Regions from separate parts of the Ensifer sp. KUDG1 genome, predicted to be linked through region 1. Evidence: predicted binding sites of a transcription regulator. Region 1 holds the regulator's gene; the other holds the start of a gene.
The links. Region 1 encodes HrcA, which represses chaperone genes, less so after heat shock. Its sites were predicted from a motif close to GTTAGCACTCNCNNNNNGNGAGTGCTAAC; they were not measured.
Positions count from the first base shown of each region.

Region 1 (4,251 bases):
CGTCGAGCGCGTCGATCGCGAGACCTGAATCGTCCGAAAGCGCCGGCAGGCCGGAGGCTTTGGCCGAGGCGAGCGCCTTGATCGTGGCGTTCTCCTCGAAGGTCGTTCCGGTCTCGTCGGGCTCGACAAAATTGAGGTCTGCTGCCGACTTCGCCTCGAAGCCGAGCGGGCCGATGAGATCGCGGATTTCGCGGATCTTGCCGGCATTGTGGCTGGCGACGATCAGCGTCTTGTTGTCCAGTTTGCGCATGGTGTCTCGTTTCGTGTTCATTCGATGGACCAGAGGCCCGGTTCCGCACATTCAAGGCTGTTGCCGGCCGGGTCGCGGAAATAGAAGGACCGCGCCCCGTTCGGCCAGCGAAGATCGCTTTCGATCTCGATACCGGCTGTTTCGAGCTTAGCTTTCCAGGTGTCGAGCGCCTCGGCTGCTACCCGAAAGCACATATGTCCCCGACCGGTCGTGCCATGCGGCGGTACTGGTAGGGCTGCGTCCGGCGCCGGCGGTTTAACTGTTTCGGCCGGATTGAAAATCAAAAGCACGCCCTGACCGCAGCGGAAGAACACGTGCCGGTTTGCGGCGCGCGTGATCTTCTGCAGGCCGAGAATACCACCGTAGAAGGCCTCGGCGGCATCGAGGTCGCCCACGTAGAGGGCGGTCTCGAGAATGCCTTCCAGCGCCGGGGCCATCCTGACGTTCCTTCCTCAGCCGGCGATCGCCTGCTTCTGCAGCGCGACCAGTTCGGCAATGCCATTCTTGGCAAGGCCCATCAGGCTTGCGAATTCCTCTTCCGAGAACGGCTTGCCTTCGGCCGTGCCCTGGATCTCGACGATGCCGCCGGAGCCGGTCATGACGAAGTTGGCGTCGGTCTCGGCGGCGGAATCTTCGAGGTAATCGAGGTCAATCACGGACTGGTTGGCAAAGATGCCGCAGGAGATGGCGGCCACATGGTCCTTCAGGACCTTCTCGACCTTGACCATGTTGCGCGCTTCCATCCACTTCAGGCAATCGTGGAGCGCCACCCAGGCGCCGGTGATCGAAGCTGTGCGGGTGCCGCCGTCAGCCTGAATCACGTCGCAGTCGATCGAGATCTGGCGTTCGCCAAGCGCCGGCAGGTCGACGATGGCGCGCAGCGACCGGCCGATCAGCCGCTGGATTTCCTGGGTACGGCCGCTCTGCTTGCCGCTCGATGCCTCGCGCCGCATGCGCTCGCCGGTGGCGCGCGGCAGCATGCCGTACTCCGCCGTCACCCAGCCCTTGCCGCCATTGCGCAGCCAGGCAGGGACCTTCTCTTCGAGGCTCGCGGTGCACAGCACGTGGGTGTCGCCAAACCGCACCAGACAGGAGCCTTCCGCATGCTTGGAAAAATTGCGCTCGAAGGACACCTTGCGCATTTGATCTGTTTTTCTGCCGGATGGCCGCATCGTCAAACTCCTATCGTATCTGCTGTGCCTTCTAGAACATGGCGCGAGCAAAGGGAACCGGTGGATAGCCGGGCGACGGGGCGTTTTTTCCCTTTTGCCATCGGGCGGCAGGAACACTATATTCCGGCCACGGCAGGATGTGCCTGCAAATGTGGAGTGACATGGTACTGCGCAATCCCGGAGCAAAGGAAATCGCAGCCGCGCTGGACGAGCGCTCGGGCGAAATCTTCCGTCGCATCGTGGAGACTTATCTGACGAGCGGCGAGCCGCTGGGCTCGCGCAATCTGTCGCGGCTTCTGCCGATGGCGCTGTCGCCTGCCTCCGTGCGCAACGTGATGAGCGACCTCGAAGACCTCGGGCTCATCTATTCGCCGCATGTGAGCGCCGGTCGCCTGCCGACCCAGACGGGCCTGCGCTTCTTCGTCGACGCCTTCATGCAGGTCGGCAATCTCTCACCTGAAGACCGCGCCTCGATCGACCGGCATGTCCGGCGCGACGACCATACCCAGCCGGTCGATGCGCTTTTGACCGAAGCGAGCCAGATGCTGTCCGGCATGTCGCGCGGCGCGGGTCTCGTCATCACCGCCAAGGCCGATCCGGTGCTGAAGCATGTCGAGTTCATCCGCCTGGCGCCGACCAAGGCGCTGGCCGTGCTCGTCGGCGAACATGACCAGGTGGAAAACCGCATCATCGAGCTGCCGGCAGGCGTCACCAGCTCGCAGCTTACGGAAGCCGCAAACTTCCTCAACGCCCATCTCGCCGGACAGACGATCGCCGAGGTGCGGGCGCAGCTCGAAAGGGTGAAGCTGACCGTGCGCGGCGAACTCGACGCGCTGTCGCAGGATCTCGTCGAGCGCGGCCTTGCCATCTGGTCGGGCAACGAGGGCGACGAGAAGCCGGCGCGCCTGATCGTGCGCGGCCGTGCCAACCTGCTCGAAGGGCTCGAAGGCGCCGAGGATATCGACCGGCTTAGAATGCTGTTCGACGATCTGGAAAAGAAGGACAGCATGATCGAGCTGCTCGATCTTGCCGAAAGCGGACCGGGCGTGCGGATCTTCATCGGCTCGGAAAACAAGCTGTTCTCGCTGTCCGGCTCCTCGCTGATCGTCGCACCCTATCGCGATGGCGAGGACCGCATCGTTGGCGCCGTCGGTGTCATCGGTCCGACGCGGCTCAACTACTCGCGCATCGTGCCGATGGTCGATTATACCGCGCAGCTGATGTCGCGGCTTTCGCGCTAGGAGCGCGCCTTTAGCGCACGTGCGCCATTGAACCCTTGATTTTTCGGCCCCAAACCTCGATATCGGCTTCAAATCCAGTTCCTGAGCATTTTTGCTGAAACGCAGGCTCGCGCTTGCGGTGTGGAAATGCGAAGGACAATAGAGACGACACTGCGGAGAACGTCATGACCGACGATACGAACAAGCACGGACCCGAGGCCACCGACGAGGTATTCGACGCCGCACCGGACGCTGCCGAGGCAGCAGCCGTTGCCGAGCCCGATCCGTTGGAACTCGCCCGGGCCGAGAGCGCCGAACTGCGCGACAAGTACCTTCGGCTTGCTGCCGAGATGGACAACCTGCGCCGTCGCACCGAACGCGACGTCAAGGATGCCAAGTCCTATTCGGTTGCAGGCTTTGCCCGCGACATGCTGGCGGTATCCGACAACCTGCGCCGTGCGCTCGACGCCATTCCGGCGGAAGCCAAGGAAGCGGGCGAAGCCGGTCTCAACACGCTGATCGAAGGCGTGGAGATGACCGAGCGCTCGATGCTTTCGGCGCTTGAGCGCCATGGCGTGAAGAAGCTCGAGCCGGAAGGCCAGAAGTTCGACCCGAACTTCCACCAGGCGATGTTCGAAATCCCGAATGCGGATGTGCCGAACAACACGGTGCTGCAGGTCGTCCAGGCCGGCTACACCATCGGCGACCGCGTCCTGCGTCCGGCCATGGTCGGCGTTTCCAAGGGCGGCCCCAAGGTCGTTGCCGGCGAGAACGGCGACACGCCGGCCGCCTGATCCCGCCGAACGGTATTCAACAAAAACGCCGCGCGAACTTCGCGCGGCGTTTTTGTTTGGTGCACCGTGAGGCGGTAGCCGCGGGCAAGTCTTACCCGAACAATTGCTGCAGGTGATCGTTAAGGAAGCGTCCTTCGGGGTCGACCTTGGCCCTCAGCGCCCGGAAGTCGCCGGCGCGGGGGTAGAGTGCTGTTACATCCTCGGCGCCGAGGAAGTGCAGCTTGCCCCAATGCGGCCGCGAGCCGTACTGCCTGAGGATCGTGTCCACGTCCTTCAGATATTCCCAATAGTCGGTGCCGGGCTCGCCGGAGACCGAAAGCGTGATCGAGTCTTGCTCGAAGAAGGGGCTGATCCAGCCGGTGTCGCCGGCGGTGAAACGATACTCGATCGGATAGATGCAGGTCGGGTGCTTTTCCAGCATCAGCTTGCGCACCGCCTTGACCGCTTCCTTGCCGTGGGCGACGGGCACCGCATATTCGAGCTCGTGGAAGTTCGGCACGTATTCGATCGGGTAGATCTCCGAGGAATAGGCGATCTTCTCGAAACCGCGCTCCATCGGCGCTTCCCCGGTGATGTCGATCACCTTCATCTCGCAGACGTCGGACGTCTTGTCGGTGGTCGAAACCGAGGCCGTATCCGGCAGGCAGTAGCAGTGGCGGCTCTCGGGCACCGGGCACCAGAAGAAGCCGAAATGGCGGTGCTTGGCGGCAAGCTCGTCGTGCTGCTCGATCATTTCGTCGAAGGTGCAGCGCCAGAGCTTTTCATGGAGATTGTAGCTATCCACCGCCTGCAGGGTAATCTCCGAGATCACGCCG
Region 1 covers NZ_JBNDIG010000001.1:315,600-319,850, forward strand. Annotated here, with positions in the region: gene rdgB (RdgB/HAM1 family non-canonical purine NTP pyrophosphatase) at 1-250, opposite strand, end outside; gene M2267_RS01670 (VOC family protein) at 268-687, opposite strand; gene rph (ribonuclease PH) at 703-1,422, opposite strand; gene hrcA (heat-inducible transcriptional repressor HrcA) at 1,584-2,663, shown strand; gene grpE (nucleotide exchange factor GrpE) at 2,828-3,436, shown strand; gene M2267_RS01690 (D-arabinono-1,4-lactone oxidase) at 3,528-4,251, opposite strand, start outside.

Region 2 (4,251 bases), 440 kb from region 1:
CTGCTCGAACAATTCGAGCACGTGGTTGCGATCGGCCGGATCGTAGCAGCGAACGAAGTTCAGAAGGCCGCACTCCCCGTCGCGCAGGCCATGGATGGCGGCCGCCTTCTCGCCGAGACGGAACAGGCCCGTCGACAGGTCGCCGGACCATCCCTCGGAGACGCAAAACTGCTCCATGAATTCATGATGCGGAAGGCCGGGATGCGGCTGTCCCGGAACGCCGAGGGGAGCGGAATTTGCTCTGGTGATCTTAAACACGGTCTACCCCAGCAGAGTTCCCGGAGCCGCCTTCGGCGCCCCAGGGAAACGCGTCCCAATGTGCAAACTGCGCCCGACATGACCAATACGAGAGCGCACGCCACATGGTGTGGGTGTTTTCTCAAGTAGAAAGGTCGATAGATGGTAGTGGATCTCGCCGGCGAACTTATTTCGAAGGAGAGTGTCGGCTTAATTTGCGATTAAATACTTTTATTCTTTAGGTATAGTCTCGAAGATTTTCCGGATGGGCAGCGAATACGAAAAAGCCCCGGCGATTGCCCGCCTGCCTCAAGTGTGCCGCCCAGTCTCCCCTCAATCTTCGCTCACTTGGGGCGCTGTTATAGTTCGTTTTTTTTCGACTTCAACGGTTTTTTGAAGCCTGACTACAACCGATGGGTTTTTTCCTGCCGGCTGTTCGGCAGATGCTTCACCGGCGATGAATGGCATTGATAAAAAACAAGAAAGGCGACCCGAGGGCCGCCTTTCCGATCCGGATTGGATCGCTGATGCAAGAAGGCTTATCGCCTTATCACATCATGTCCATTCCACCCATGCCGCCCATGCCGCCAGGCATGCCGGCCGGAGCGTCCTTCTTCGGCAGTTCGGCAATCATGGCTTCCGTCGTGACGAGGAGGCCGGCAACCGAAGCTGCGTCCTGAAGGGCGGTGCGAACGACCTTGACCGGGTCGACGATACCCATGGCGATCATGTCGCCATATTCGCCGGTCTGGGCGTTGTAGCCGTAGTTGTCTTCGTTCTTGTCGAGGATCTTGCCGACAACGATCGAAGCTTCATCGCCAGCGTTCTCGGCGATCTGGCGGGCCGGAGCCTGCAGAGCGCGACGAACGATGTTGATGCCGGCTTCCTGGTCTTCGTTGACGCCCTTGACCGAGATCTTGGAGGCCGAACGCAGGAGAGCCGTGCCGCCGCCCGGTACGATGCCTTCCTGAACAGCAGCGCGCGTCGCGTTGAGAGCGTCGTCGATGCGGTCCTTCTTTTCCTTCACTTCGACTTCCGTCGAGCCGCCAACGCGGATCACGGCAACGCCGCCAGCGAGCTTGGCAAGACGTTCCTGCAGCTTTTCGCGGTCGTAGTCGGAGGTGGTGTCTTCGATCTGGGCCTTGATCTGGGCGACGCGGCCTTCGATGTCGGCCTTCTGGCCGGCGCCGTCGACGATCGTCGTGTTTTCCTTGGAGATCGAAACCTTCTTCGCACGGCCGAGCATGTCGAGCGTAACGTTTTCGAGCTTGATGCCGAGGTCTTCGGAGATCACGGTGCCGCCCGTCAGGATGGCGATGTCTTCGAGCATGGCCTTGCGGCGGTCGCCGAAGCCCGGAGCCTTGACGGCAGCGATCTTGAGGCCGCCACGCAGCTTGTTGACGACGAGCGTTGCGAGGGCTTCGCCTTCTACGTCTTCAGCGATGATCAGGAGCGGCTTGCCGGTCTGAACGACAGCTTCGAGAACCGGGAGCATGGCCTGGAGGTTCGAGAGCTTCTTCTCGTGGAGGAGAACGAAGACGTCGTCGAGGTCAGCGACCATCTTTTCCGGGTTGGTGACGAAGTAGGGCGACAGGTAGCCGCGGTCGAACTGCATGCCTTCGACGACTTCGAGTTCGGTTTCGGCGGTCTTGGCTTCTTCAACCGTGATGACGCCTTCGTTGCCGACCTTCTGCATTGCTTCAGCAATGTCGAGGCCGATCTGACGCTCGCCGTTAGCCGAGATCGTGCCGACCTGTGCAACTTCTTCCGAAGTGTTGATCTTCTTGGCCTTGGCCTGGAGATCCTTGACGACTTCGGTGACAGCGAGGTCGATACCGCGCTTCAGGTCCATCGGGTTCATGCCGGCAGCAACGGCCTTGGCGCCTTCGCGAACGATCGCCTGGGCAAGAACGGTTGCAGTCGTGGTGCCGTCGCCGGCGATGTCGTTGGTCTTCGAAGCAACTTCGCGGACCATCTGGGCGCCCATGTTTTCGAACTTGTCTTCGAGTTCGATTTCCTTGGCGACCGATACGCCGTCCTTGGTGATGCGCGGAGCGCCGAAGGACTTGTCGATGATGACGTTACGACCCTTCGGGCCGAGCGTGACCTTTACGGCGTCAGCGAGGATATCGACGCCACGCAGCATCTTTTCGCGCGCGGTGCGGCCGAACTTGATTTCTTTTGCAGCCATTAGAGAACTCCCGGGCTCATTGCCCATTGGTTGTCATGAAAAGGGTGGACGACGGCTGGATCAGCCGATGATGCCCATGATGTCGGCTTCCTTCATGATCAGAAGGTCTTCGCCGTTGATCTTGACTTCGGTGCCCGACCACTTGCCGAACAGAACGCGGTCGCCAGCCTTGACGTCGAGAGCGACAACCTTGCCGCTTTCGTCACGGGCGCCCGAACCGACGGCGACGATTTCGCCTTCCTGCGGCTTTTCCTTGGCGGTGTCCGGAATGATGATCCCGCCCTTGGTCTTCTCTTCAGACTCGACGCGGCGAACGACGACGCGGTCGTGCAGCGGGCGGAAGTTGGTGCTTGCCATTAGTCTAATCCCTCGATCAAATGACACTACGGATCGCAGATGGACCCGATGGATGGGTGTTAGCACTCTCATTTATCGAGTGCTAGCGATGCCGAGATAAGCTTGGGTATGGGGTGAGTCAAGGATCGGCGCCTAGATTTTTTGCTGACGGCAGTTGCCATGGACGGGCGCAGCAGGCGAGGGCGTAGGCAGCCTAGCCTCATTCTTGGCGAAATCTAGGCGATCGCGTCGATGCGTGGCATCGGCCGGATTTTGACGGTTGATAACCACGACAAAGTGCTTCTGCGTGGCGGGCGGCGTCCACAACGCATTTTTTCCTGGCTCTCGACGCCGCCGGAATCCTTGGGAAGGGGCGCCTTTTTCGGGAGACGAGACTTGTAATCTCCTGCCTTCCTTGCCATGCAAGCCGGAAACCGTGTTTGCAGGAAGCCAGAATGGCCGCAAGGATCAACAGTTTTCGCGAAATCGCCAAGCGCTACGATGTCGTTCTGTGCGACGTCTGGGGCGTTCTTCACAACGGCGTGCAGGCTTTCGCCTCCGCCTGTGAAGCATTGGCCGAGGCGCGTGCCGCCGGGCTGACCGTCGTACTCATCACCAATTCGCCGCGCCCGAGCCCGATGGTGAAGGTGCAGATCCGCAGCCTCGGCGTGCCCGACGAAGCCTATGACCGGATCGTCACCTCGGGCGACGTGACCCGGGCTTTGATCGCTGCCGCCGACAAGAAGATCTTCTTCATTGGCGCCGAGCGCGACCTGCCGCTGCTCGAGGGCCTGGGGACGCAGATCGTTTCCTCGGAAGATGCCGAGACGGTCGTCTGCGCCGGCTTCTATGACGACGAGACCGAAACGCCGGAGCACTACCGCGCGACCCTCACCGGCCTTGCCAAGCGCAAGATCCCGTTCATCTGCGCCAATCCCGATCTGGTCGTCGAACGCGGCCACCGGCTGATCCCTTGCGCCGGCGCGATTGCCAAGCTCTACGAGGAACTCGGCGGCGAGGCGCGCATTGCCGGCAAGCCCTATATCGCGATCTACCGCGCCGCCCTCGGCGAGGCGAAGGCTGCGCGCGGACCGATCGACCTCACCCGCGTCATCGCTGTCGGCGACGGCATGCCGACGGACGTCAAGGGCGCGCAGGATGCGGGCCTGGATCTGCTCTATATCAGCGCCGGTATCCATGCCCAGGAATACATGAACGAAAGCCGGACCGACGAGGCGAAGCTTGCCGCCTTCCTCAAGAAGGAGGGCGCCTCGCCGAAATATTGGATGCCACGGCTCGCCTGACGGGAAGACGGAGATGACGGTTTTTCATCGCAACGAGACCCGTGATCCGCTTCCGGAGCACTTGCGCGGTGGTGTCGTCGCCATCGGCAATTTCGACGGCGTGCACCGTGGCCACCAGTCGGTTCTCAATCGGGCGCTGGAAGAGGCGAAGTCGCGCGGCGTGCCGGCGCTCGTGCTCACCTT
Region 2 covers NZ_JBNDIG010000001.1:758,936-763,186, forward strand. Annotated here, with positions in the region: gene M2267_RS03740 (hypothetical protein) at 1-258, opposite strand, end outside; gene groL (chaperonin GroEL) at 788-2,428, opposite strand; gene groES (co-chaperone GroES) at 2,489-2,785, opposite strand; gene M2267_RS03755 (TIGR01459 family HAD-type hydrolase) at 3,220-4,068, shown strand; gene M2267_RS03760 (bifunctional riboflavin kinase/FAD synthetase) at 4,082-4,251, shown strand, end outside.
Region 2: the regulator HrcA is predicted to act here: its motif matches at 2,844-2,872, upstream of groES (co-chaperone GroES).